4 regions of the Salinimonas marina genome follow, and region 1 is predicted to be linked to each of the others. Evidence: predicted binding sites of a transcription regulator. Region 1 holds the regulator's gene; each other region holds the start of a gene.

Region 1 (4,774 bases):
AACGGCGCAGGTAAAACCACCACGTTTTACATGATTGTGGGCCTGGTCGCGCTGGATAAAGGCAAAATCACCATCGATGATAACGAACTCACGCATCAGCCGATGCATGAACGTGCCCGTCAGGGGATTGGCTACCTGCCGCAGGAAGCCTCTATTTTTCGAAAACTGACAGTTCACGAAAATATCATGGCGATTTTACAAACCCGCAGCGATTTGGATTCACAAAAACGTGAAGAAGAAGCTGATGCCCTACTTGATGAATTTAATATCAACCATATACGTAATAGTACTGGTATGAGTTTGTCCGGCGGCGAGCGTCGACGGGTGGAAATTGCCCGGGCACTGGCCGCTAATCCGCAGTTCATTCTGTTGGATGAACCATTTGCCGGTGTTGATCCAATCTCAGTCAATGATATAAAAAAGATTATTCAGCATTTACGTGACCGGGGCATTGGGATCCTCATTACCGACCATAACGTACGGGAAACCCTGGATGTATGTGAGGAAGCCTACATCGTTAGTCATGGAGAGCTCATCGCGCAAGGCAGTGCGGAGCAAGTATTAAGCAACCAGAAAGTGCGTGATGTATACCTTGGTGAACAATTCAAGCTATAGTGTGGGTATTAGGGATGATCTTATACCCGGTGTTTCACCGGAAAACTTACACATGCACCCGAGTTTAAAATAAGACGTAGATGAAACCATCTTTACAGCTAAAATTTAGTCAACAGTTAACTATGACCCCGCAACTGCAGCAGGCCATTCGGCTATTGCAGTTGTCGACACTCGACCTTCAGCAGGAGATTCAGGAAGCGCTGGACTCAAACCCTTTGCTGGAAGTAGATGAAAGTAGTGACAACGACGGGGCAGAGAAAAACAACCAGGACAGCAACAGCGATTCCGACAATATCGAGGCCTCCGCTACGGCCGGTGACAACATGGACTCTGGCGAAGCGCTGGAGAAAAATGATTTGCCGGACGAGCTGCCTATCGACAGCACCTGGGATGAGTATTATTCCGCCTCTTCAGCCCCGGCTCCGGGGCCTGGCAGTGACGAAGACCAGGTATTTCAGGGTGAAACCACTGATGACATTCAGGCTCACCTGCTGTGGCAAATGCGCCTCACCCACTTTTCAGAAACAGATCGCGCCATCGCGATGGCGATTATCGACTCAATTGATGAGTCAGGGTATCTGACTGTATCGGTGGAAGAAATTCTGCAAAGCGTGAACAGCGATGAAACCGAAGAGCCGGTGGAAGAAGATGAAGTGGAGTGTGTGTTAAAGCGCATCCAGTTGTTTGATCCTTTAGGTTCCGGCTCACGCACTCCCCAGGAATGTCTGCTGGTGCAATTACGCCAGTTTGCCCCTGATACCCCCTGGCTGGAAGAAGCCCGCAGCCTGATTGAGGATTACTCTGATTTACTGAGCAGTAAAGACTACCGCACCCTGATGCGCAAAAGTAAGCTCAAAGAAGATCAGCTGCGAGAGGCTATGCGGTTACTGCAAACCCTGAATCCTCGTCCTGGCAGTGCGCTGATCACCAAAGAACCTGAGTATGTGATTCCGGATGTGTCGGTAGCCAAAAAGAATGGCCGCTGGTCAGTAGAGCTAAATCCGGACAGTTTGCCAAAACTGAGCGTAAATCAACAATACGCTGCGATGAGCCGGCGGGCTCGCAACAGCAGTGATTCGCAGTTTATTCGTTCGCATATGCAGGAAGCAAAATGGTTTATCAAAAGCCTCGAGTCGCGTAATGATACGCTGCTGAAGGTGGCGAATTGTATTGTGCAGCAACAAATGGGCTTTTTTGAACATGGGCCCGAGATGATGAAGCCCATGGTGCTGAATGATGTTGCCGAGATGGTGGACATGCACGAATCAACGATTTCCCGGGTCACGACCCAGAAGTATATGCACACCCCTCGTGGTATCTTTGAGCTGAAATATTTCTTCTCAAGCCATGTGGCTACGGAGTCTGGCGGCGAGTGTTCTTCCACCGCCATACGGGCCCTGATTAAAAAGCTGGTGGCGGCTGAAACACCCAGCAAGCCACTTAGCGATAGCAAAATTGCAGATGTGTTGGCCGAGCAAGGAATAAAAGTTGCCCGGCGGACAATTGCAAAATATCGGGAATCGTTATCGATCCCACCGTCGAACCAACGCAAAAGCCTGATTTAATAAGGCTAGCTCACAATAAGGAAGGCGAACTATGCAAATCAATCTTACTGGTCATCATATTGAGATCACTGACTCTTTGCGTAATTATGTCGATACAAAATTCAGTAAGCTGGAGCGCCATTTTGACCATATTTCCAATGTTCATGTTATTTTGAACGTGGAAAAGATAACGCAGAAAGCGGAAGCTACGGTTCACCTAAGTGGAGCAGAAGTCTTTGCTTCGTCAGAAAATACCGATATGTATGCAGCCATTGATAGCATGGTCGATAAACTGGATAGGCAGGTTATCAAGCATAAGGAAAAACTGAAAAAACATTAGTCTGTCACTATGGATATACAAGCCATCATAAGCCTGGACCGCACAAAATGTGCGGTCCAGTGCAATAGTAAAAAGCGTATTCTGGAAGTCATCAGTGGCATCGCTTCTGACAACAATCCCGAAGTGGATGAAACTGCGGTCATGAACGCCCTGATGTCCCGGGAAAAAATGGGCAGCACCGGTATTGGTAACGGCATTGCGTTACCTCATGGCCGTTTACCGGGTCTGGACCGGGTGATTGCCATAGTGGTGACCAGTGATCCTGCCATCGATTTTGATGCCATTGACAACAAACCTGTAGATATTTTCTTTACCCTGCTGGTGCCAGAGGAACAAACCGAAGGTCACTTACAGACCCTGGCCATGGTCGCAGGGAAACTCAGCGACAAAGATACCGTAAAAGCCATTCGCCGGGCGCAAACAGGTGATGACATTTTCGCCGCTTTACAATAACATCCTTCGCTAACGCGTATATCATGGAGCAGCGCTTTGAAGCTTATTATTATCAGCGGTCGTTCCGGGTCTGGCAAGTCAGTAGCACTGCGGGCCCTGGAAGATTTGGGTTACTATTGTGTTGATAATATCCCGGTCAATTTACTGCCTGCCCTGACGCACTCGGTGTCAGAACAATTTGACCAGGTGGCAGTAAGCATTGATGTTCGAAATCTGCCTGAAGATCCTACCGAACTGGTTGAAATTCTCGATTACCTGCCCGAATCCTGGTCCATGACCATCGTTTATATTGATGCCAGTGATGATATTCTGGTGAAACGATTCAGCGAAACCCGCCGGTTACATCCATTGGCCCGGTTGAAAAAGTCGTTGGCCGAAGCGATCCATACTGAGCGGGAGCTACTGGCCCCCATCGCCGAGCGCGCTGACTTATACATTGATACTGACTCATTGTCGATTCATCAGTTGGCTGAGCTTATTCGTGAACGAATACTGGGTAAAAAAAGCTCCAGACTGGTGCTGGTATTTGAATCCTTTGGCTTTAAACACGGCATTCCTAAAGACGCTGATTATGTGTTTGACGCCCGCTTTTTACCTAATCCCCACTGGGAACCGGATTTGAAGCATTTAACCGGCCTGGACGGCCCGGTGGAAGTCTTTTTAGGCGCCCAGCCCATTGTCACCAAATTCATCTGGCAGATACAGAATCTGATCACCACCTGGTTACCGCACCTGGAGCGCAACAACCGCAGTTATGTGACCGTTGCTATCGGCTGCACCGGTGGTCAGCATCGCTCAGTATTTGTGTCAGAAACCCTGGCCAAAACATTCCGTGACATTCATCCGGATGTGCAGATACGTCATCGGGAGCTCAACAAAGAATGACCGTCGAAAAACAACTGACTATTGTGAATAAGCTGGGTTTGCATGCCCGCGCGGCGACGCAGCTGGTGCAACTGGCCAATCAGTTTGATGCCCAAATCACCCTGATAAAAGAAGAGAAAAGCGCCGAGGCCCATAGTGTGCTGGGGCTGATGATGCTGGAGAGCCATCAGGGTGAGCAGGTCAAAGTAGTGTGTGAAGGCCCGGATGCCGAAGCGGCCATGAGTGCTATCGAAGCGCTTATTGTCGGCAGATTTAACGAGGCAGAATAACCCGGGCGGCATGTCCACTGAAAGTGAGGTGGTATCGCCCTGGGTAAGTAGGTGCAGGTTTTCGCTGCAACCAGAATAAACAATGCGGGCGCGGTATCCGCTTAACCTGCTGGGGTTTGTTCTGCATCAGGATTATGTTTCCTTAATAAGGTTTTATTTGTGGCAGAAGCGCTAGAATCAAAATTTGCACAGAGCCAGCTTCGCACGCTGAATGCGGCGCTGGCGGATGGCCGTTTTGTGTCGGTGCGCAAGATGCTGCACGAGTTCCCCCCTTCTGATGTGGCACTTATTCTCGAATCCAGCCCCACCAAGACCCGGGATGAGCTGTGGGAGCTGATAGACGGTGATGCCCATGGCGATATCTTAGAGGAACTGTCTGAAGAAGTGCGCAACGGCATTATTTCTAAAATGATGCCACATAATGTTGTCGATGCCCTGGAAGAAATGGACACCGATGACCTGGCAGAAACTCTGAGCAGTCTGCCTGACGAAGTTCTGCGCGATATTTTACAGTCGATGGATACCCAGGATCGGCTACGGGCCGAACAGGCCTTGTCTTATGGCGAGGAAACCGCCGGCTTTATCATGAATACCGACACCATCACCCTGCGTCCCGATGTGAGCGTAGATGTGGTGTTGCGATATATCCGCCTGAAAGGCAACTTACC
Region 2 (4,774 bases), 260 kb from region 1:
GAAGTACAGACCGAGCGTAATGCATTTTTAGAAAATGGCATGCGCTACCAGGCCTCGATTCAGTTTCTGGATTCAAAAATTAAAGGCATGAAGAAAGCGTTAAGTGGAGGACAAGCCTGATGAGCTTATTTAACGTCATGAATATTTCCGGTACCGGGATGGAAGCGGAAAATCTTCGCCTGAATACCACCGCCAGTAATATTGCCAACGCCAATACGGTGAGCAGCAGCGAAAACGATACCTATCGCGCGCGGTATCCGGTTTTTTCGGCGGCCTTACAACAAGCCACCCAGGAGCAGTCCAAAGGGGTTGGGGTTGAGGTAAAAGGGGTGGTGGAAAGTAACACACCGCTAAATGTGGAATATGCCCCCAATAACCCCATGGCCGATGCTGAGGGTTACATCTATAAGCCCAATGTTAATGTGGTGGAAGAGATGGCCAACATGTTGTCCGCCTCCAAAGCCTATGAGACCAATGTGCAGGTCGCCGATACCACCAAGAAGTTATTCCGGCGGGTATTGCAGCTTGGTAAAGGCCAGTAGTGATTAAGTAAAGGAACATCACGTGAATACAGTAAACAATAACGGGATGATGTCTGATCTCTACTGGCAGGAAGAACAGGTCAAAGTGGCCGATGGCAGTGAGCAGAAGCTATCCCAGGAAGATTTCTTTTCATTACTGACCGAGCAGCTGGCCCACCAGGATCCCAGCAAACCGGTGGATAATGATCAAATGGTTGCCCAGATGACCTCCTTTTCGATGGCCGAAGGCATCACCGATTTGAATCAGAAGTTCAGCAATTTTGCGGCTTCGATGACTTCCAATCAGGCGCTGCAGGCCTCCAGCCTGATTGGTCAGAATGTACTGGTGGAAGGCAATGTGGGGTATATGCAGGGCGATGGCGCCGGGTTTAGTGGTGTAGTCGTCAATGACCAGAGTGTGCAGGATATGAAGATCACCGTTTCTAACCAGTACGGTGAAATTGTGAAGACCATTGATGCCGGCACCCAGGCGGCAGGTAACATTCAGTTTCAGTGGGATGGTACCGATACCGCCGGCAACCCCATGCCGGCTGGTGAATACGTGGTCAGTGCCTCGGGCGTAGCTCAGGGCGAGGGGGTAGCTATCGCTACGGCCGTCAACCGCCATGTGGGTAGTGTCAGTCTGGCCGGCAGTGGTCAGGGCGTAATTTTAAATTTGGATGGTGATGTTAGCATCAGTCTTGATGACGTCATCCAGATCGGCAGTTAGCAGGAGAATGAAAGATGTCATTTAATATTGCACTAAGCGGTGTTTCGGCCGCACAAAAAGATTTGGATGTAACCGCGAACAACATCGCCAATGTTAATACGGTAGGCTTTAAAGAATCACGAGCTGAATTTGGCGATGTTTATGCCTCATCACTACTGGCAGGCGGTAAGACCAAAGTGGGTGACGGGGTATTGACGCAGGAAGTTGCCCAGCAATTTTCACAAGGTAGCTTACAGTTTACCAATACCGCTCTGGATTTGGCGGTGACCGGTAATGGTTTTTTTGCCACTGTCTCTGAGATCACCTCCCGGGATTATTCCTTTACCCGCGCCGGTCAGTTCAAGCTGGATGAAGATAATTTTGTGGTTAACAGCAACGGCGACAACCTTTTGGGTTTTCCGGTCAACAAAGACGGCACCAGCGCCTCGGTGGCCTTAAGTACCTCACAGCCGGTGCGCATTCCGGACTCTTCAGGGTCGCCGCAGCAAACCTCAGAAGTGGATTTGCGGATGAATCTGCCAGCCAGTGATACCGCCCTGGATCCAGCCCAGTTCGATCCGGAAGATCCTTTAACCTACAATGCAGCAACCTCGGTCACAGTGTATGATTCACTGGGTGACAGTCATGTTATGACCTATTACTACATCAAAGACAGCGCACCCTCGGCCACCAATGACTGGTATGTGGCCACCGCAGTGGATGACGAATTAGTGAACCTGGTCAACTCGGATGGTACTACGTCGGATCCAGCCACGGCAGCCAATGCCATCGGCAGCGGAGCCACGGCGGTGTCTGCGGCCAAGTTGCAATTTAGCCCGGGCGGGGATTTTGTCGGCATCCAAGCCCCGGATGGCACCGTACGCCAGGACAATAAAATTGTGACTCAGGCGCTGGGGAACACTATTTTAACTAATGGCTCGGATGATACGCAGCAGATCGCGATTGATTTCAATCTTAATCCGAATAAAGCCACGCCTAATGAACCTACCCAGTTTGCTTCTGCTTTTGAGGTTACCTCGCTGGAACAGGATGGCTTGCCGGTAGGGCGGTTGACCGGTATTGATATCGGTGCTGACGGCCTGGTGCGGGCGACCTTTTCTAATGGTACTTCCGAGCCCATTGTTCGGGTAGCCCTGGTGCGCTTTGCCAATGAGCAAGGCTTGACCCAACAAAGCAGTACGCAGTGGAAAGAAAGTATTGAGTCAGGCGAAGCGCTGGCGGGTGAGGCGACCACCGGTACCTTTGGTGAAATCAATTCCTCAGCGCTGGAGCAAGCTAACGTGAATCTGACCACCGAGCTGATTGACCTGATTATCGCTCAGCGTAACTTCCAGGCCAATTCCCGGGCGCTGGAAGTCAACAACCAGCTTAATCAGACTATTCTGAATATTCGTTAATACCCTAAGTTTCTATTTTTCATACCCTTTAAGGCCGCCATGTGCGGCCTTTTGTTTTTATCCTGAACAAACTTCCAGCATTGGCACTTCCCTTGCAACCCCTTGCTTATCAATTGTCAAAAACGTCAAAAGTCAGTCATGGATAAACTTCTTTATATCGCTGCAAGCGGCGCCAAGCAAGACCTGCTGGCCACTGGCGTACGCGCCAATAATCTGGCTAATGCCCAAACCACCGGCTTTAAAGCTCAGCTTGAACAGGCCCGAAGCATGCCGGCTTACGGCGAAGGATTGCCGACCCGGGTATTCGCGATGACAGAAAGCCCGAGTAACAACTATGAGGGTGGCGCCATGGTGCAGACCGGCCGTGACCTGGATGTCGCCGTCCAGGGCAAAGGCTGGTTCGCCATGCAGGATGCCACCGGCCAGGAGGCAATGTCTCGCGATGGTAGTTTTCAGATGGGTCCTGACGGCGTTTTGACGGATATGCACGGGAATATCGCCCTGGGTGATAACGGCCCCATTTATCTGCCAGTGCCCCTGGATAATCTGAATATCGCCTCTGATGGCACTATTTCAGTACGTCCGGTGGGGGCGCCTGAGAATGTATCTCAGGAGGTGGGCCGTCTGAAACTGGTAAACCCGCCACTGAATAATATTGAGCGTGGTCAGGATGGCTTATTCCGGACCAAGGATGGCAGTGTACCGTTTGCTGATGCAAACGTGCAGATACGCTCAGGCATGGTCGAAGGGTCTAATGTAAACGCCGTAGATGAAATGGTCAGCATGATCAGTTTGCAGCGTCATTATGAGATGCAGGTAAAGCTGATGAAGCAGGCAGATGAACTGTCTACCCGTGGCAATACACTGTTGAGAATTCTTTAATTTTGATTTTTGTAACCAGCCCAAAAAGATACGGCTGAGGAGTATGTTATGCATCCAGCATTATGGATAAGTAAAACCGGTTTAGACGCAGCCCAAACAGATGTTGCCGTCGTCTCTAACAACCTGGCAAACGCCTCAACCGTAGGATTCAAAAAAGATCGCGCGGTATTTGAGGACTTGTTGTATCAAAACATCAATCAGCCGGGAGGGCGTTCGTCGGCCGATACTGAGCGCCCATCAGGCTTGATGCTGGGCTCAGGCTCTAAAGTCGTCGCCACCCAGAAAGCGCATACCCAGGGCAACCTGCTCACTACTGAAAATGCACTCGATATGTCTATCCAGGGCAAAGGCTACTTTGAGATTTTGCAGCCGGATGGCTCCATTGCCTATACCCGCAATGGCCAGTTTACCCTTAATGACCAGGGCCAAATTGTGACCTCCGGTGCCGGCTTTTTGCTGCAACCTGAAATCACCGTACCTGAAGATGCTCAGCAGGTGACGATATCTCAGGATGGTGAGGTGTCGGTGTCGACCCGGGGACAGGCTGAAAACCAGGTGCTGGGGCAGATTAATGTCTCTGATTTTATTAACCCTACGGGATTGCAGCCCATCGGCCAGAATTTATTTGTAGAAACAGCGTCAAGCGGCACGCCCATTCAGGGGATTCCCGGGTTACAGGGACTGGGTACGTTGTCTCAGGGCACGCTGGAAACCTCAAATGTGAATGTGACTGAAGAGCTGGTGAATCTGATTGAAAGCCAGCGTTTGTACGAGATGAACTCAAAGGTTATTTCGTCGGTGGACCAGATGCTTGGTCAGGTTATTCAGCAGCTATAACGGACGACTCAAATGCGTAATCTTATTGTTATCAGTATTACCGCGTGGCTGGTGGGGTGCAACAGTACCCCCGAGCCCCCGGTTGAAGCCAACGACCCTTCGTTTGCCCCCGTGGTGCCTGATATTCCACGCGAGCACATTGCTGAAGATGGCGCATTGTTTCGTCCGCATATGGCCAACAGCCTGTATTCCGATGTTACCGCCCGACGGGTAGGTGACATTATAACGGTTTCGCTGGAAGAGAACACGGCGGCAACAAAATCGGCAGGGACCACCACCTCTAAAGATGCCGGCGTTAATGTTCAGCCGATTGCCGGCCTGGGCGGTAACTCGGTCAATATCGGCGGTGAGTCTATTCAGCTGGGGATCGGCGCCAGTAATGATTTTTCCGGTGATGCTCAGGCTAA
Region 3 (4,774 bases), 1.2 Mb from region 1:
TGGTATCGGCCATTACCGGCGTGGCGGCAAATGAACCTGTTAAGACCAGGGCCATAATGCTTTTTTTCATTGTTTATCCTTGATTCATTAATTCTGAAAGTTCAATAAGTGCAGCATTTGCACGGGAAATATAATTGGCCATAACCAGCGAATGGTTTGCCATCATGCCAAAGCCACTACCATTTAGAATCATCGGGCTCCAGACAGTTTGCTGAGTAGCCTCAAGTTCCCGAATAATCTGGCGCAGACTCACCAATGCATTTTTGTCTTCCAGGACATCGGCAAATTCAACTTCAGCAGCTTTGAGGTATTGTAGCATGGCCCATGAAGCACCTTTAGCTTCAAAAAACACATTATCCAGTTTCCACCAGCTGGTCTGAATATGGCTTTCTGACACCTGAGCTTTGTTTTTGGCATTACGCTGGCCGGCCATATCCGTGTTGATACGCGCCGATCCCACACTCGCGCTTAGCCGCTGCGAATAGCTTCCCAGGCGTTTTTCTACCATTTTCAGCCATTCGCGCAGGTTATCCGCACGGGTATAAAACTGACTGCTGCGATTTGCCGGATCTACCAGTTCTGCACGGTACTGGTACACCAGATCGATACCTTTACGATAACTGGACTCGGCGGCAGGAAACATCCAGTTTTTATGATCCATGTTGAATTGCGGCACGGCTTTGGAGATGTGCTTGTTTTCTACCGATTGGGACTGCGAGCGACTAAAATCCTTGCGCATCGACATTGCCAGGTCCCGGGTCATTTCCAGCACCCCGAACTCCCAGGCGGGCATATCGTCCAACAGCACGCCTGGCGGCATGACATCATTCGACAGATATCCCCCGGGCTTATCTAACAGGGTTTCGGCCACCAAAATCATCGTAGTGGTCATCGTATACCCGGGTACCTCGGTGTGCTCACGGCTTTGGGCTTGCGCAGCTACCCTTTTCTTAACATCAAAAGTAGACGGGGAAAGACTCCAGTACCAGCCAATTATCCAGAAAATAACCAGTAGCAAGGCCACGGCGGCCCCGATACGTTTAACATTTAAATGCTGTTTAATGCTCAACTTTGCTTTCCTTATGGTTGATAATGAAAGCCACCAGCATAATCAAATACGGGTGGCTTCCAAACAAATTTTTCGGGTTACTGATCACATTAAGGGCTGGCGCGATGAGATGTTGCCGAACGGTTGCTGGCACGAACCATCATCACCAGGGCAACCACCAACAATACCGGCCAAAACAAACCAATACCGAAAACCAGCAACCCTGCGGCGGCGGCCATAACCCCAAGAATAAGCGCGCCGACCATACTGATCGCCACTATAAAGCCTATTATTGCAAACACAACTGCGAGCACTAAAAAAACCACCAGGCCATCAAGCGGGGTCATCAGCTGATCACTAAAATGGATGGAAACATCCAACCAGCGCTCTATTGCGCCCCCCAGTGCCCAGGCCGCTAATGCAGCAATAACGATGGCAATGAATAAATTTTTCATTACGACCACCGTGGCAAGATAATGACCGCTGCCAGATAGGCTACCAATGTTAATGCAGGCATCATACACAGGGCGACCACCGCTGCGATCCTAACCCACAGCGCATCGATACCAAAATAACGGGCCAGTCCAGCACATACGCCGCTAATGACCGACTGGCTCATTATGCGGTGAACACGTTTATCAGAATGCACAGTTTTCATCATTGTACTCCGTTTATTCAGTTAGGCTGAAACATCAGCACGTTGTTGCTTTAATTGTGTCAGCTCTGTTTCAACCGCCTCATCCCGTTGCAGGGTTTTGAAGGCTTCCGCCACGGTCTGATTCGCTGAGTCTGAAGCGGTATAACGATTCAGGCGGGTGTGGAGCTGCTCAATATTTTGTTGCATCCGGTCAAGTTCTGCCGCATTGGCCGATGGTGAAGGGCTATTGATGGTTATGCCGGCTGCTGAACGGGCGGAATTTTGCGGCTGCGGGCGCGCCAAACGTCGCTGCGCCTCGCCACGGATTTGCTGTAACCGGCTGATATCTTGTTCCAGCCGGGCCAGCGTCTCTTCATGCTGTGTCAGATTTTGCTGCAACTGCGAAATACTGGCATCACAGGCATGTTTACGGGCTAGTGCATGCCGTGCTTTGGCATCATCATCAGCTGCTACCGCCAGCCGGGCTTTTTGTTCCCAGCGGTCAGCCGCCCGTTGATGCTGCTGTTGTTCTCGCTGCGACTGCTTGCAGGCACTAATATGGCGGGCGCTGACCTGCCGGGCCTCATCAATGGCCTCTTCAATTTCTTCGGCGGTCAATCTCAGCATTTTGTGGGGATCTTCGGCTTTATCCAGCATGGCGTTGAGGTTTGCATGAACAATGTCGGAAGCTCTGGTAAATAGGCCCATAGTGGTCTCCTGGGTAAACAATACTGTGGGGGTAACCCTGCAATAGCGCTCGCGCCATCGCCTGTATATCGTCATTTCTAATTAGGTATTACAATTGTCGTACCAAATATATAAAGCATTGATAAAAAAGAAATTAATAAGATTCAAACACGACAGTGCTAATGGTGTCACAGGCGTCCTGCCAACAATTGGTCAAATTCACTAAGCTGGTAGTTGTTTTCACCATCACTAAAAACACGCACAAAAAAAGCAGCTACTGGAGCTGCTCTTTGTACTAGGTCAGAAAGCTACAGTTGCTCATCGTCCTGGTCGGTCTGGTTATCGTCATGCTTCAGCGATGCTGACAAATCCTGAATACTGACATTACCACGAAGCTTGTCGGTGACCGTGGGTTCAAAAAAGTAAACAGTGTTAGCGACGGCTTGCTCCACATCCTGATGAATTTCATAAGAGGTCTGGACCATCAGGTTGTTAATCATGCTGCCTACTACCTTTTCCACCGAGGCCTGCTGGGCCATAACCGGCGCAGAAGCAACAGAAGTAGCAAAAAGGGCAGCGGTGAAAAAGTGTGTAGCTTTCATGGTGTTATCCTCAGATTTTGGTTAAGTGGGCAAGTTGTTTTGCCGATACCAAGAGGATTGCGAAAGGTGTGCCAGTACCTTAAATTTTTTTAAGGTACTGTTTTCTATATTGTTATTGATTTTATTGTAGGAGTAAGAAATCGTTCAAAATTAGCGCAGGTTATTATTTGGCCAAATTTACTATTAAGGTTAGTCTTTTTAACCAACCTGGCTGGCCCGGTATTCTGCGGCTTCCTGTTGCGCCTGTTCAACCTGTGCCAGCGCATTCATCAACAAATTCGGATCCGGATTCTTACCCGTGCCGTGCTGACTCAGATAGCGACGCCAAATACGTCCTCCCACCTGATTTTGAAAAAGCCCCAGCATATGACGGGCAACGTGCCACGGCTTGAAATAAGGCTCGTCCTGCTGTTCGATATAGCGCTGCATAATATGCACAATGTCGGACCGGGACGGGATCTTGTGAGCATCACCAAAAATAGCCGCATCGACCTGGCTCAATAAATAAGGGTTGGCATAAATCTCACGCCCCATCATCACCCCATCCACCTGTTGCAGCTGCTCCCGGGTTTGCTCCAGGGTTTTTATACCCCCATTAATACTGATATTCAGACCGGGATAGGCTTGTTTTAACTGATGAACCCGCGGGTAGTTAAGCGGCGGCACTTCACGATTTTCTTTAGGACTCAGGCCTTTTAACCAGGCTTTACGGGCATGCACAATAAAGGTGTCGCACCCGGCCTCGGCCACGATATCAATGAAACGGGAAAAATCTTCATATTCATCCATATCGTCGATGCCAATCCGGCATTTTACGGTCACCGGAATGTCCACATCCTGTTGCATTGCTTTAACCGAGGCCGCCACCATTTCTGGCTGCGCCATCAGACAAGCCCCAAAGCTACCATTTTTCACCCGATCTGACGGACAGCCAACATTGATATTGACTTCATCATAGCCGCGCTCCTGCGCCATCACCGCGCACCGCGCCATATCGGCAGCATCGCTGCCGCCCAACTGCAATGCCACCGGGTGCTCGGCCTCATTAAAGGCCAGGTAATCGCCTTTACCAAAGATCAAGGCCCCGGTGGTGACCATCTCGGTGTACAACAACGTATGCTGTGATAACTGTCGCAAAAAATAACGACAATGCCGATCAGTCCAATCCAGCATTGGAGCAACTGAAAACTGGCGGTTAAAGGGGGTGATTGACACAGCTGATACCTCGATGACTTGTCTGCAAAATTATCGTGTTCGCGCATTGTGTTGGGCAGTACCCACCAGCAAGTAGCCGATGCTACTTTTCACGACGGTGGCGCGACGCGCGCAGTATACCGTATTTTGTCACCTCAGAAAATCCAGGGTGAGCTGCTTTAATATTACTGACCCTTTTGTCTGCCTGGGTACTGCCGAGCCCTTTTGTTATGACCAGACCCGCCGCTTTACCAACTTTTCGCTGTGTAGCTCGTAAAAACACGCTGGTTATCGCACCTGTATGGCTCTGCTATACAGACACTGGCATGATAGCCGCCTGTTTGGCGTTTTTCTGTGATCATCAATAAAGGACTCTTTATGGCGTTTCGACTGGCCCTGTGTGTCGGCCTGCTGGCTTGTGCACCCATTACCAAAGCCCAGGTACCGGCTGATATTGAGCGAATTACCACTACCGGCTCGCGTTTGAGCAACACCTTCAACGACACGGATATTGTGACCTCAGCCGTCTTAGAAGCGCAGCTCAAACTAACCTCAGCGCAGCATATTCAGCAGGTGCTTAATTATGTAGCCGGGGCTGGCGTTCAG
Region 4 (4,774 bases), 360 kb from region 1:
GAATGAATCGATACTGCCCACGGCGGCATAGCGTTACACACTGCCCCACAAACTCACACTCACTTTAAATACCATCAATAGCAGCGTGTAGGCGGCAAAAATGTATGACTGGCGTCGACGAGCACTTAATAGCTCTTTTATATGAATACCGGCTGGCCCGATAAGCCGCGCTCGCCATAGAATCAACCAGCGGATATTAAGGTGATATACCTGTTGATTCAGGTTTAGCGAAACCCGCCTGAATGGCCACAACCCCAGCCAGCATCGATAAGCCGGCTGATTATTGTGATAGAGCAAAAACTCGGTGGTGAATCGATCATAACGAACATCAAACGTACCCAACTTTGTTACATGCTGCTGTTGTACAAAACGCATAATAAAGAAAATCATGATCATCAGAACTTCAGCTTATACTAAGGCGTTGGTTATGACTAAAATTAATTAATTTCAATTCCGAACTTGTTTTTTAAACACCTAGCAACCTGAAACTGTCCCCGCTTATAACGCAAGACATACAGGGACATCATTTATTTTTAGCACCAGCCTCAAATTTTCGATTGCAGTAACAAAAACTTTTTTATAAAACATGAAATTTGCAATGGTAAAATAGACACCAATTACAGTAAGCTACCTACGAAAAAAATGGATTTGTAGAATTCAGGAGTAACCGCAGTCGTCTGTTGCTTCGAGCGCTACACAATACGATGTTATTAATTTCATCAAACTGACAACAAGGGAGAAAACAATGTCAGAAACTCAAGAAACAACACTCGCAAGCCAACCGTTATCGTCAAAGGATGATGCGGCTAAAACCAATGCCCTCATTGCTTATGGCCTAATGATAGCCGGCTTGTTCACCGGTATTTTGTGGATTGTCGGGGCTATTTGGGCAATGGTGAAAAGAGGCGAGGCGCAAGGCACACCCTTTGAAGATCACTATACCAATATTGTAAACACATTTTGGTGGGGATTAGGCTTATCCATCGTTGGGGTTATACTGGCGTTTGTCGTAGTTGGTTATTTCATTTTATTAGGGGTTTGGATCTGGTCTATTTATAAAATCATCAAAGGCCTTGCAAAAATCACGTCAAACAAAGCGTACAATTCATAAACCAATTGCCCATACCATCAGGTCAAAAACCAATAACACGTTAAAACGGCCGTCGTGTTTTTTTGCACTCTTTAACAATGGGCTTTTTAGTTTATAATTCCCCCCTGATAAGTCACAATGCCTCGCTACTATCAGCGAGGCATTTTATGTCTGTTTGTTATTTTCGACTACCGGCAAAATCAGGGTACGCCTCCAGCCCACATTCGCTGGCATCCACGCCTTCAAATTCTTCTTCGGCGCTGACGCGGATCCCCAGCAGGGCTTTTATTGCCAGCCAGACCAGCATGCTCGTTACAAACACCCAGGCAAAAATCGTTGCCGCACCGGCCAGCTGGCCGGTTAACGCCACCTCAGAGTTGGTAACCGGGACCAGCACCAGCCCCAACAGACCGACCACACCATGCACCGAAATGGCACCTACAGGATCATCAATCTTACGCTTGTCCAGCCACACGATACTCAACACAACCAGCATGCCGCCCAACGCCCCGAACAGGGTGGCTTGCAGTGGCGTTGGCGTAGACGGTTCTGCGGTTATGGCCACCAGCCCGGCCAGAGCGCCGTTTAATGCCATGGTTAAGTCAGCCTTTTTAAACAGTACCCGCGCCAGTAACAGGGCGGCAATGGTGCCTCCAGCCGCCGCCGCATTGGTATTCATAAAGACCACTGCGACCGCGTTGGCACTTTCGACACTGGCGGTGGCCAGTACCGAGCCGCCATTAAAACCAAACCAACCCATCCACAAAATAAAGGTGCCTAAGGTAGCCAACGGTAAGTTTGCGCCCGGGATAGCATTGATTTTACCGCCAGCAGTATATTTTCCGCTGCGCGGGCCCAACACCAGCACCCCGGCCAGTGCCGCCGACGCGCCTGCCATGTGTACAATGCCAGACCCGGCAAAGTCAGCAAATCCCAGGTCGGCCAAATTGTACAAACCAAACACATCTTCACCACCCCAGGTCCAGGCGCCTTCCATAGGATAGATAATGCCTGTCATCACTACCGCAAAGGTCAAAAAAGCCCAAAGCTTCATACGTTCGGCCACGGCGCCCGACACAATTGACATGGCAGTGGCCACAAACACCACCTGAAAAAAGAAGTCGGCCGAAGGGGCGTAAGTAGCAGCATCTTCGCCTACGCCGGTGGCGCCGTCACCGGTGATGCCGGCCAGTGCCAGGCTAAAATCATCACCGCCATACATCAGGCCATATCCGCAAATCATATACATGGTGCAGGCAATGGCGAATAAGGCGATATTCTTGGTCAGAATTTCTGTGGTATTTTTAGCCCGTACCATACCGGCTTCTAACATTGCAAAGCCTGCAGCCATCCACATGACCAGCGCGCCGCACATCAAGAAATAAAATGTATCAAGGGCATAGCCCAGCTCAAAAGTGACTTCCATTATGGGGATCTCCGCAACAAATTAGGAATGCTATAGCGCTTCGCTGTCTTTTTCTCCGGTACGAATGCGTACCGCCTGTTCAAGGTCGTAGACAAATACTTTACCGTCTCCGATTTTGCCGGTTTTGGCGCCCTGGGCGATGCCTTCCACCAAGCGGTCGACCTGCTCATCATCCACCGCAATCTCAAGCTTGATTTTGGGTAAAAAATCCACCTGATATTCAGCACCGCGGTACAGCTCGGTGTGCCCTTTCTGCCGTCCGAAACCTTTTACTTCGGTGACGGTCAAACCCTCAATGCCAATCTCTGCGATGGCTTCGCGTACATCATCGAGCCTGAAAGGCTTAATGATAGCGGTGACTAATTTCATAAGTGGCTCCAAACCGGTAATAAACAGAAAATGAAACAGTATTACCCCTGATACAAATGTTGCGCCATTTATATAAAATTAATATCATCAACAACTTAAGGGAATATTCGTTGATATATCTGCGCTCTTTTGCACCGTATTGGTGCGCTTGCCCATTTATAAGGAAGCATACCGGCAATGATCGCCCTGCCGCATGATACGGAAGCTATAGCTGATGACATCGGGTCACTGCAATCGCCGCGGCGCCCGGTCTGTGCTCGTCAGCCGATGCGCTGGCATCTGAAGCCAGTGGCGCTATCGCTGCAGGCTCATATCGCCATTATTGGCGCGTTGATATGGCTATCTTCGCTTTCAAATCCACCTGCTCAGCCGCCCGGTCGCTCTGTTGTAAAAGCCATCAACGCCAGACTGTACAGTGCACCATTCCGGCCAACACCGGCGCCGGCGAAATCGGGGGCGGTGTCGCAAACGTCAGTACTACCCACAACGGTACAGCCGGTGGTCACGCCTCGAAGCACCGCTTCAGATACCGCTGCAAATGCGCAACCACCCCAACCCGACAGCTCTGCCTTGCCAGTTCAGGTCGCCCCGTTACCAAACACGCCGGATTTAGACCACGCCGAGCCTTTAAATACCGACCGCATTTCGGCACCTGAACACACGCCCGCTGTAAAAACGCCTGCTTCGACCTCTGCGAATACCATCGGGGGGTCTGTGCGTCAGGCCACGGCCAGTTATTTTTCAGCGGTGCGAGCACAACAACAAGATCAGCTGGCGGCCGGAGCGGCCCGACAGTTTCAGCAAGGCAAAACCACCCGAACACTGCAGGACACCCGGACCATTACACAGATACAGGCTTTGCCAGATCCGGCCGCGCCAGTCACGGTAAATTGCGCTGGCAAGGTTAACCAGTCTCTGGCGTTTGTCAGTATGCTCAGCGGCGGAAATTTAAAATGCAGTGAGCCCACAAAACATCTTCAGCAGACCATCGACAAACGGGTGCAGCAGCACACCGTTAAGCGCTAGCTATTTTCACCAAAAGCCGGTAGCGTCTAGCAGATGGGTCGTTTTGACAAAACCATTCACCCATGGTGGGTAATGACTGAGATTAACAAGGAGTTCTGCACGTGGCGGCAGCAAATTTACTGGCTTTAATAGATGATATTGCCACCCTGCTTGATGATGTTTCGGTGATGTCTAAAGTGGCAGCCAAAAAAACCGCCGGGGTGTTAGGCGATGATTTAGCCCTCAATGCCAATCAGGTTCAGGGGGTGCGGGCCGATCGTGAACTTCCGGTAGTCTGGGCGGTCGCCAAAGGGTCATTGCTGAATAAGGTTATTCTGGTTCCTGCCGCCTTACTGATCAGCGCCTGGCTGCCTATGCTTATCACCGTATTACTGGTGCTGGGCGGCTTGTATTTATGTTACGAAGGAGCCGAGAAGGTAATTCACCGGTTGTTTCCCAAAGACTCCCCCACCGAAGCCAGTGTCCGTCTTCAGCAACTGGCTACCGAAGATATTGATTTGGTTGCTTTAGAGCGGGATAAAATCAAAGGCGCCATTCGTACTGACTTTATCTTATCGGCAGAAATTATTGTGATTGCGTTGGGTACGGTTCAGCAAGCCAGCTTTACCACCCAGGTTGGGGTGCTGTGCGCACTAAGCGTGGCGATCACCTTTGGGGTTTACGGTTTGGTGGCGGCCATTGTGAAACTGGATGACGTGGGGCTGTACCTGCTCAGAAAATCATTAACCGGTGGCTTTAATCAACTGCAGCGGCTGGCAGGGCGGGCATTACTTATCGGCGCGCCATTGTTGATGAAAACCCTGGCCTTTGTGGGCACCATTGCGATGTTTTTGGTGGGGGAGGTATTTTAACCCACAGTATTG

What was found. The regulator sigma-54, encoded in region 1, starts transcription at its own class of promoters, with help from an activator protein. The targets are predictions, from matches to a motif close to GTTGGCACGNNNNTNGNNT.
Region 2: a site for sigma-54 is predicted at 2,728-2,746, ahead of IT774_RS12540 (flagellar basal body rod protein FlgF). Genes of this name have one in related genera too.
Region 3: a site for sigma-54 is predicted at 2,482-2,500, ahead of IT774_RS02415 (PspA/IM30 family protein). Genes of this name have one in related genera too.
Region 4: a site for sigma-54 is predicted at 2,936-2,954, ahead of IT774_RS15380 (P-II family nitrogen regulator). Genes of this name have one in related genera too.

Annotation. Positions count from the first base shown of each region.
Region 1 covers NZ_CP064795.1:3,063,729-3,068,502, forward strand. Annotated here, with positions in the region: gene lptB (LPS export ABC transporter ATP-binding protein) at 1-615, shown strand, start outside; gene IT774_RS13745 (RNA polymerase factor sigma-54) at 696-2,180, shown strand; gene hpf (ribosome hibernation promoting factor) at 2,212-2,499, shown strand; gene ptsN (PTS IIA-like nitrogen regulatory protein PtsN) at 2,509-2,952, shown strand; gene rapZ (RNase adapter RapZ) at 2,989-3,837, shown strand; gene IT774_RS13765 (HPr family phosphocarrier protein) at 3,834-4,106, shown strand; gene mgtE (magnesium transporter) at 4,266-4,774, shown strand, end outside.
Region 2 covers NZ_CP064795.1:2,808,092-2,812,865, reverse strand. Annotated here, with positions in the region: gene flgB (flagellar basal body rod protein FlgB) at 1-120, shown strand, start outside; gene flgC (flagellar basal body rod protein FlgC) at 120-542, shown strand; gene IT774_RS12550 (flagellar hook assembly protein FlgD) at 565-1,251, shown strand; gene flgE (flagellar hook protein FlgE) at 1,266-2,648, shown strand; gene IT774_RS12540 (flagellar basal body rod protein FlgF) at 2,787-3,530, shown strand; gene flgG (flagellar basal-body rod protein FlgG) at 3,579-4,367, shown strand; gene flgH (flagellar basal body L-ring protein FlgH) at 4,380-4,774, shown strand, end outside.
Region 3 covers NZ_CP064795.1:544,575-549,348, reverse strand. Annotated here, with positions in the region: gene IT774_RS02435 (TIGR04219 family outer membrane beta-barrel protein) at 1-70, opposite strand, end outside; gene IT774_RS02430 (DUF2333 family protein) at 74-1,063, opposite strand; gene IT774_RS02425 (hypothetical protein) at 1,159-1,503, opposite strand; gene IT774_RS02420 (PspC domain-containing protein) at 1,503-1,709, opposite strand; gene IT774_RS02415 (PspA/IM30 family protein) at 1,728-2,393, opposite strand; gene IT774_RS02410 (hypothetical protein) at 2,681-2,974, opposite strand; gene dusA (tRNA dihydrouridine(20/20a) synthase DusA) at 3,173-4,147, opposite strand; partial or broken gene IT774_RS02400 (TonB-dependent receptor) at 4,547-4,774, shown strand, end outside.
Region 4 covers NZ_CP064795.1:3,419,683-3,424,456, forward strand. Annotated here, with positions in the region: gene IT774_RS15365 (hypothetical protein) at 34-396, opposite strand; gene IT774_RS15370 (DUF4870 family protein) at 746-1,111, shown strand; gene IT774_RS15375 (ammonium transporter) at 1,269-2,516, opposite strand; gene IT774_RS15380 (P-II family nitrogen regulator) at 2,547-2,885, opposite strand; gene IT774_RS15385 (hypothetical protein) at 3,063-3,911, shown strand; partial or broken gene IT774_RS15390 (DUF808 domain-containing protein) at 4,013-4,771, shown strand.